Regions from separate parts of the Micrococcus antarcticus genome, predicted to be linked through region 2. Evidence: riboswitches for the same ligand, from Rfam matches in the RefSeq annotation. Region 2 holds a riboswitch; the other holds the start of a gene.
The links. A riboswitch is a leader RNA that binds a small molecule or an ion and turns the genes downstream of it on or off. The one in region 2 is predicted to bind thiamine pyrophosphate.

Region 1 (4,205 bases), 230 kb from region 2:
CAGAAGAGAACACCGTGGAGTGCCGCGGCCGGAAGACGCTCGTGCCGTCGATGCGGCGGAATGCCGCCGGTGACGTGGCGAGGTCGGGCGGCGTAAGCCGCAGCGAGGCAATCTCGGACGCGTCGGTGACCATCCCGACGATCGCCTCACGATCCCGTGCGCTGGCGAACCGCCAGCCCATCGTCTGCCGTGAGGCTTCCGCATGCAGATTCCAGCGCCGCCACGTCGACCGCTTCTCACCCACTACGGTCACGACCGAGGCGCCGAGTTCAGTAACTAGTTCCAGGGGCACGTCGTCGGCGCGCAGCACTGATGGCGGCTCGTTGCTCGTCGAGCGGCTGGCCCACGATGTTGCGTCGTCTCCGAGGATGGTGGTGGCGCGGCTGCGCCACTCGGCAGTGAGGTCAGCCAGCGATCGCACCTCTTTGTCCGGGCGGGTCGCGAGGGTGGCTTGGGCACGGAGCTTCATGATCGTCGCCGCAGAGGGACGTCGACCATGCTTCGCCACATGCTCGGCGATGAGCCGGTCAGCCTCAGCCTCGATGTCGTGCGAGCGGGTCGAGAAGGCGGCGATCAACTCATCGGGGACAGCCGCGATCTCCCAGGACGGATTCCGATCCCGGCCCCGTTCCCGGGCCTCCCAGCCGACGCCAAAGGTGCGGGTGAGTCGATCGGCGAGAACCGCGTTGTAATGCTCGGACAGGGCGACCACGGCGGCGTGCATCGGCCGGCCGTCCAACGACCGCCACTTCCCATCGAACGCGGTCTGAATCTTGTTGCTGACCACGACATGGGTGTGCAACTGCGGGTCACCGGCGCGGGAGTCGTAGTGATCGAACGCCGTGGCGATCAGCCCGGTCACGTCGACCTGCGCGACCGCCCCGTCGCCGGCGGTGACGCCGGTGCGGGTGGCGGCGACCTCACGTTCCATGAAATCCACTACCCCGGCGACCGCGTCGTGGTGGGCTTCGGCGATCAGCGCCTGAGTCCCCGCGTCAGCCACAGCCCATAGCACCGAGACGGATTTCGGGACGGAAAATGTGTAGTCGAAGCCGGCCACGGCGCGACGGGTCCCGCGTGCGGCTTCTTCGGCCTCGATCTGCGCGATCGCCTCCGCCCGTCCAGCTGGCCCCAAGTCGCTCGGCAGTCGGTCGACCCGATGCTTGATGCGTTCGGTGACCGGAGCGTACGCGGGGAACGCTCTACCGAGTGGCTCTCCGGTGACGGGGTCGCGGCCCATCCCGATCAAGAGCTGAAGCTGCGCCTCCGAAACTTGATCGCCGCTCCCGAGGCGACCACCGCCAAGGCCGGTGAGGCCGGAGCCGAGCCACCGTCCCGGCGGGGTACCGTGCTCGGCGTAGTAGCGCGTCAACGGAGTCGACAGCGAACGCTCACCATCAGCTGCGGCGACCGAGCGCAACAGGTACTTGTAGCCGTCACCCGCGCTCATGACCCGCATCGACACCGTCATGCTGACCAGGTGCACACCATCGGCGTCCGACGAGCGGGTAGGACTGCGCACCCCTCTCAGCGAATGTCATCACGCGACCGCATGGCGAGGTTCGCGACTGAGCTGCCGGTATCGGGTGGGCGTGACGCTGACACACTGGCAGAACGCACGGTGATCGAGGGTCCTGGCTCGCTGCCACGCAACATGTTCTCCCGGGCACAACCACGCCGCCGAAAGTGACCGCTTTCTCGCGAACTCGCTGAGCAAAATCACCGACCCGGCGCGCGGGTGACCTCCGGATGGCTCTGGTTCCTGCTGGGTCGCTGCATCGTCGCGCGCGGAGTCTCACGTCGAGGTGCCCGCGAGGGCTGGGTGGGGGCGTTGCTCCTTGTGGCCGCCGATGTTAGCGTGGCGGGTACCGAGGGGTGTCCCGATAAGGGGCTGAGATTCCGTTAGGCCGTAAGGCGTCACGGTGACCCTTTGAACCTGATCCGGATCATGCCGGCGAAGGGACAGGTCTAGTCGGCTCGATCCTTTGCCGGCCTCGTGAGAGAGGCCGCCGTGTCATCGTCATTGAATAACGCTCGTTTTCCTTCCAGTGTGTCGGCGGTGCGTCCGGTTGTGGCGACGATCGCCGCGGTCTTCCGAGAGGGCAGGGTGCTGCTGGTGCGGCGCGCCAATCCGCCCGATGCTGGTCGCTGGGGGTTTCCAGGCGGGAAGATCGAAGGTGGGGAAACGATCGAGCAGGCCGCGGTTCGTGAGCTTCTGGAGGAGACGGGGGTTCGGGGCGAGGCACACCGGGTGTTCACAGCCGTCGACGCGTTCGATCGCGACGAGAGCGGCTGTCTGCGGCAACATTTCGTGCTGGTCGCGGTGCTGTGCCGATGGATCTCGGGTGAACCCGTAGCGGGTGATGATGCGCTTGAGGTGCGGTGGTTTGATCTCGGGGAACTGGATGATCCAGCAATGGCGCTGAGTCTCGACGTCGCGGACGTCGCGCGTCACGCGGCCGCCCTCGCCGAAGCCGAGGGGATCGCGCGATGACGATGAACATCCTCTCCATCGCCGGCACTGATCCGACCGGCGGGGCCGGTATTCATGCCGACATTAAGGCGTTCTCGGCCATGGGCGGTTACGCCATGGCGGCCATCACCGCGGTGGTGGCGCAGAACACGCGCGGTGTGCGCTCGTTCGTTGCCCTCGATCCGAGCTTCGTGGGTGATCAGATCGACGCGGTGTTCGACGATGTTCGGGTCGATGCGGTCAAGATCGGCATGGTCGCCAATGCGCGCATCGTCGAGACCATCGCGCAACGGCTTTATGCTCATCGCGCGGGGAACATTGTGCTCGATCCGGTCATGGTCGCGAAGAGCGGCGATCATCTTCTGGAGCCTGATGCGGTCGCGGCGATCAGTGAGCTTCTGGTGCCGCTGGCGACGGTGACGACGCCGAATCTGCCCGAGGCCGACGTCCTGCTCGGCACTGATGCCAAGTGGTCGCTCGATGCGATGCGCACCAGTGCGGTGGAGCTGCGCCAGCTTGGCTCGGAGTGGATACTGCTCAAAGGCGGGCACCTGCACGGATCGGCGCAGAGCGTCGACCTGCTGCACGGGCCGCAGACGACGATCGAACTTTCGGCACCTCGCATCCGGACGCGAAGTGATCACGGTACCGGCTGCACCTTATCGGCCGCGATCGCGGCGTTGCTGCCCACCTGCTCGGTCGAGGATAGTGCGCGGATGGCGAAGGCCTACCTCCACGGTGCGCTGGCAGCCAGCGAAGATCTCGATGTCGGGCACGGGCACGGGCCTCTGCATCACTTTCATCAGCTCTGGCGAGAGCTGCCCCGTTCGCTCGCCGAACTGTCTGGGACTGGCGAAACGACGACAACGCAATCAGCCGAACATGGGAACAGCCGATGACGCGTGGGGGAATGGAGCACGCATACGATCGTCACCGTTAGCGCTCCCACTCACGCGTAAGCGTGCGAGCGGCGCTTTCGGGGTCTGCCGCTGCGCACACCGCGGAGACGACGGCGATTCCAGCCGCGCCGGCGCGCTTGAGCGGCGCGACATCCGCCAGCGTGATTCCGCCGATCGCCACGCACGGGATCTGCGTATTCGCCACAAGCTCAGCGAAACCATCGACGCCGAGCGCGGGCGGGTGATCCGGCTTGGTCGTGGTCGGTCGAATCACGCCGACGCCCAGGTAGTCGACCGTGCCCGCGGGTAGCTGCGAGACCGCTGCCAGATGCGCGGAGGTGTTCGCGGTGAGGCCTACGATGGCGTGCCTGCCGAGTGCTTGCCGCGCGGTGAGCGCCCTCGCGTCTCCTTGGCCGAGGTGTACGCCGTCTACGAGAATGCCGCGATCGCGGGCTGCGATCGCCACATCGAGGCGATCGTTCACTATGAGCCGCGCGCGTCCGTCGATAGCTTCCGCGAGTTCCTCTACCTGGCGCAACTGATCATCGAAACCCGCCTTCTTGTCACGCAGTTGCACGATCCTCGCGCCACCCCGAACCGCTCTGCGCACGGTCTCGGCGACTCCGCGAGCGCCGCAGATGTCCCGGTCCGTGATCACATACAGCCCAAGCTTCACGCGCCTGCCCCGTTCGGTTCCGGGGTGCTCGCGTGCTCCGCCCGTACTCGCGCGGCCTCGACGGCCTCCTCCGGCGACAGACTCGCGAGCGCGTCGAGGAACCGAACCGCGAACGATCCTGGACCCGCAGCACCGCGTGCGGCCCGCTCGGCAGCAA
Region 2 (4,205 bases):
GCGCGGCGCGCGTGATGGCGGACGCGGCCAGGACGGCGTCGCACCCGGCCTCCACCGCGAGGACCGCGTCCGAGGCGGTGCCCACGCCGGCGTCGAGGATGATCGGCACGGACGCGCGCTCGCAGATCAGCTCGAGGGAGTGGCGGTTGAGGATGCCCAGGCCGCTGCCGATCGGCGAGCCGAGCGGCATGACGGCGGCCGCGCCCGCCTGCTCGAGGCGCCGCGCGGCCACGGGGTCGTCCGAGGTGTAGGCCAGCACGGTGAAGCCGTCGGCGACGAGCCGCTCGGTGGCCTCGAGGGTCTCGACGACGTCGGGCAGCAAGGTGCGCTCGTCGGCGATCACCTCCACCTTGACCATGTCCGTCTCGAGCGCCTCGCGGGCCAGCTGCGCGGTGAGGACGGCATCGCGCGCCGTGTGGCAGCCCGCCGTGTTGGGGAGCACCTCGATGCCGAGACGGTCCAGCAGCGGGATCACGCCCGAGCCCCCGCCCACGGCGTGGCGGCGCATGGCGACGGTCGTGAGCGTGGTGCCCGAGGCGACCAGGGCGGCCTCGAGCGCGGCGAGGTCCGTGATGCCGCCCGTGCCCATGATGAGGCGCGAGCCGATCTCGCGACCGCCGACGGTGAGGGGCGGGACGACGTCCGGTGCTCCCCCGCGCTCAGCCACCCTGCACCGCCGTCACGATCTCGAGACGCGCACCGGCCTCGGGCACGGTGGCGTCCCAGCGGGAGCGCGGCACGACGGCCTCGTCCACCGCGACCGCGACGCCGAGCCGTCCGCCGTCGGCGGCCGTGCCGTCGGGGCGGATCTCGCGGCCGGTCAGCTGCGCGACCACCGCGCGGAGGGAGAGCGGCGCGTCGAACGCTCTCGCCTCGCCGTTGACCGTCAGGGTGTGCGGGTTCATGCGGGGACCTCCTGCGTGGGGGCGGGGGACGACTCGGCGGACGGCGCCGAGACGGCGAAGCGGTCGGGGCGGACGAGGTCGAGCAGCCCCTCGTCGGCGGCGGTCCAGGCGGGGCCGGCCCCGCCCGGCCTGCCCGGCTCCCCCGCCGCCCGGCGAACCAGCTCCAGCGCGGCGTGCGCCGACCACGCCGCGAGCAGCACCCCGTGCCGGTGGTGGCCGGTGCAGACGATCACTCGGGGCGCATCCGGCAGCGGGCCGAGGAACGGGGCGTCGTCGGGGCTGCCGGGGCGGGCGCGCGTGGTGACCTCCTCGAGCAGGCAGTCCCGGATGGCGGGCAGGATGCGGGCGGCGTCCTCGAGGAGGTCGAGCACGGCGCCGGCGGGGGTGCCGGCCTCGCGGTCCTCGCGGCTCGTCGCGCCGAGCACGAGCCCGCCGCCCGCGCGCGGGACGAGGTACACGGGCCGTCCGCCCACCAGAGCGCGCACGGTCCGGCTGAGCAGGTGCTCCTCTCCCGGGGCCAGCAGGGACGCCGGCACCCGCAGGCGCAGGATGTCCCCGTGCACGGGGCGCAGCGGCAGGGGCAGGGCGGCGGGGTCGCCCCCGAGCGCGGCGTGGCCGAGCCCCGCGGCCAGCACGGCGACGTCGGCGGTGATCGGCTGCGCGGTCCCGGCACACCCGGCGGTGGTCACCTCCACCTCCTCGCCCACCTGGTGCACCGTCACGGCACGGGCGGGGACCAGGTGCACGCCGTCGTCGGCGGCGAGGCGCGTCAGGGCCGCGGCACGGGCCCGGCGGGGGTCGAGCTGATCGTCGTCGGGGGCGTCGAGGGCGCCGGCGAGGGCGGGTGAGAGGGCCGGCTCGGCGCGGCGCAGCGCCGCGACCGTCACTGGGGCGACGGGACGCGGCAGCCGCAGGGCGGTGCCGGGCTCCGCGGCGGGGGCCTGATCCGCGCCCGCGGCGTCGACGGCCGCGAGCGTCTCGCGCCAGCGCCGCGCGTCGGCGGGCTCGGCGCCCACGAGCCACGCACCCTCCACGCGGTGACCCGCGGAGGCGCCACCGGCCTCGATCCGGGCGACGAGGTCGCCGGTGAGCGCCCAGGACCGGGCGAGGAGCGCGCCGAGCCCGGACTGCGAGTACTGGGTCTCCCCGAGCGGGGCGAGCATGCCGGCCGCGGCGTGGGTGGCGGCGTCGCCGACGGCGGGCGCGTCCAGGTCTGGGGCGATCACGGTCACCTCGTGGCCGGCGTCCCGCAGGCGCACGGCCGTCGCGAGGCCGACGATCCCGGCCCCCACCACCACGCAGCGCATGGGCTCCTCCTCACGGCGGCATGATCCGCATCGAGTCTGATGGTCGGCGCGCCCCGCGCGTGCGCGGACTGCGTCCCTCTCAGCCCGCTGTGGCGCGGGCTCCCATGGATGCCGCCCAGCATACGCCCGGTGGGCGGACGTGGCAGGGTGGGCGCATGCCGCACCGCCCCGCCGCCCTCGCCACACGCGCCGAGCGCGCCCGCCGCCTCGCGGGCGCCCGCCTGTACGTCTGCACGGACCTCTCCCGCCACGTCCGCGACGACGGCGCCCTTGACGCCGGCGCGTTCGCCGCCTTCGCGGCCGCGTGCTTTCGCGGCGGCGTGGACGCCCTGCAGGTGCGGGACAAGCGGGTCGAGGTGGGCGTCGAGCTCGAGGCCCTGGCGATCGTGGTGGAGCTGGCGCGCGAGCACGGGGCGCTGTCCGCCGCGAACGACCGGGCCGACGTCGCACTCCTGGCCGGCGCGGACGTGTTCCACGCGGGCCAGGACGACCTGACGAGCACGCAGGCGAGGCGCGTGCTCGGCCCCGAGGTGCTGCTCGGGCGGTCCTGCCGCACCGAGGAGCAGGTGCGCGGGGCCGCGGCCGATCCGGAGCTGGACTACTTCTGCACCGGGCCGGTGTGGGAGACGCCGACCAAGCCCGGCCGGGCCGCCGTGGGGCTCGCTCTGCCGCGGTTCGCGGCGGAGATCACCGCCCCCGGCGGCGAGGCGGCGGGACGTGTGTTCTTCGCGATCGGCGGGATCGACGAGGACCGTGTGCCCGCGGTGCTGGGCACGGGCGCCGAGCGGATCGTGGTGGTGCGGGCCGTGACCGGCGCCGACGATCCGGAGGCGGCGGCGCGGAGTCTGCGTGCGGCGGTCACGGGCTGACGCTGCCGCGCCCGGGTGGGAGCGGCGCGGCAGCGCCGCGTGGACGACCCCCGCCCTCGCCACGGGGTCATCGACCGTGACCATGACGCGGTCGTGCTCCTGCGTCTCGTCGAGGGGTACCTCCAGGAGCGGCCTCGTCGAACTCCCTGGGTCTGCCCATGGTTCGAGGGCAGCCATTCCAGAACGATCAGTCCCGATCGCCCGCCCCCCGGTCCCGATGGCTGTGGTCGAGCGGGCCGTGCCAGCGGTCGGTGCGCCGGCCGACGTCGAGCCGCTCCCCCGCCGCGATGGCCTCCGCGAGCCACGGCTTGGCCGTGCGCAGGGCGTCCTCCCAGGCCGTCCCGCCCGCGGCGAGCACCGCGAGCGCCGAGGAGAGCGTGCAGCCCGTTCCATGCGTCGACCGGGAGGAGACGCGCGCGCCGCGCACCTCGGTGACCCGGCCTTCGGGGCCGATCACGGCGTCCGGGACCCCTTCCGCGAGGTCCGCGGCATGCCGGAGGTGGCCGCCCTTCAGGACGACCGTCACGCCGTGCTCCGCGGCGAGGCCGCGGGCCAGCTCCAGGGCGTCCGCCCACCGCGCGGGGACGTCCGCGCCGGTCAACGCCGCGAGTTCGGGCAGGTTGGGCGTGACGACGTCCACCGCTGCGAGCAGCGGCGCCCACCCGGCGGGCACGGCGGCGTCGGAGAGCGCGTCCCCCGAGCTCGCCACCATCACGGGATCCAGCACGACGCGCGGGGGCCGGACCCGCTCGAGCCAGTCGCGGACGGCATCCCGGAGCTCGGGCGAGCCGAGCATGCCGATCTTCACGGCGTCGAGCCCGATGTCCGCGGCGACCGAGTCCAGCTGGGCGCGGACGACGTCGACGGGCAGCGGATGCACCGCCTGCACGCCCTGCGTGTTCTGCGCCGTGACGGCCGTGATCGCGGTGAGCCCGTAGCCGCCCCACGCCGCGATGGTCTTGAGGTCGGCCTGGATGCCGGCGCCGCCGCCGGAGTCGGAGCCGGCGATGGACAGGACGCGGGGCACGGACCGGCAGTCGGGGGCGCTCATGCGGCCCAGGGTGCCACGTCCGGCGCCCCCGCCGGGCGGTTCGACACACGCGGCCCGGATGGTCTAGCGTCCG

Region 1: another riboswitch for thiamine pyrophosphate. It lies ahead of LG274_RS01400 (NUDIX hydrolase); the one in region 2 lies ahead of LG274_RS00300 (FAD-dependent oxidoreductase).

What each region holds. Positions count from the first base shown of each region.
Region 1 is NZ_CP085253.1:286,352-290,556, reverse strand. Features, by position in the region: gene mobF (MobF family relaxase) at 1-1,459, opposite strand, end outside; TPP riboswitch at 1,862-1,981, shown strand; gene LG274_RS01400 (NUDIX hydrolase) at 1,997-2,494, shown strand; gene thiD (bifunctional hydroxymethylpyrimidine kinase/phosphomethylpyrimidine kinase) at 2,491-3,372, shown strand; gene thiE (thiamine phosphate synthase) at 3,410-4,048, opposite strand; gene LG274_RS01385 (hydroxyethylthiazole kinase) at 4,045-4,205, opposite strand, start outside.
Region 2 is NZ_CP085253.1:56,601-60,805, reverse strand. Features, by position in the region: gene LG274_RS00310 (thiazole synthase) at 1-667, opposite strand, end outside; gene thiS (sulfur carrier protein ThiS) at 660-905, opposite strand; gene LG274_RS00300 (FAD-dependent oxidoreductase) at 902-2,212, opposite strand; TPP riboswitch at 2,217-2,321, opposite strand; gene LG274_RS00295 (thiamine phosphate synthase) at 2,368-3,081, shown strand; gene thiD (bifunctional hydroxymethylpyrimidine kinase/phosphomethylpyrimidine kinase) at 3,269-4,132, opposite strand.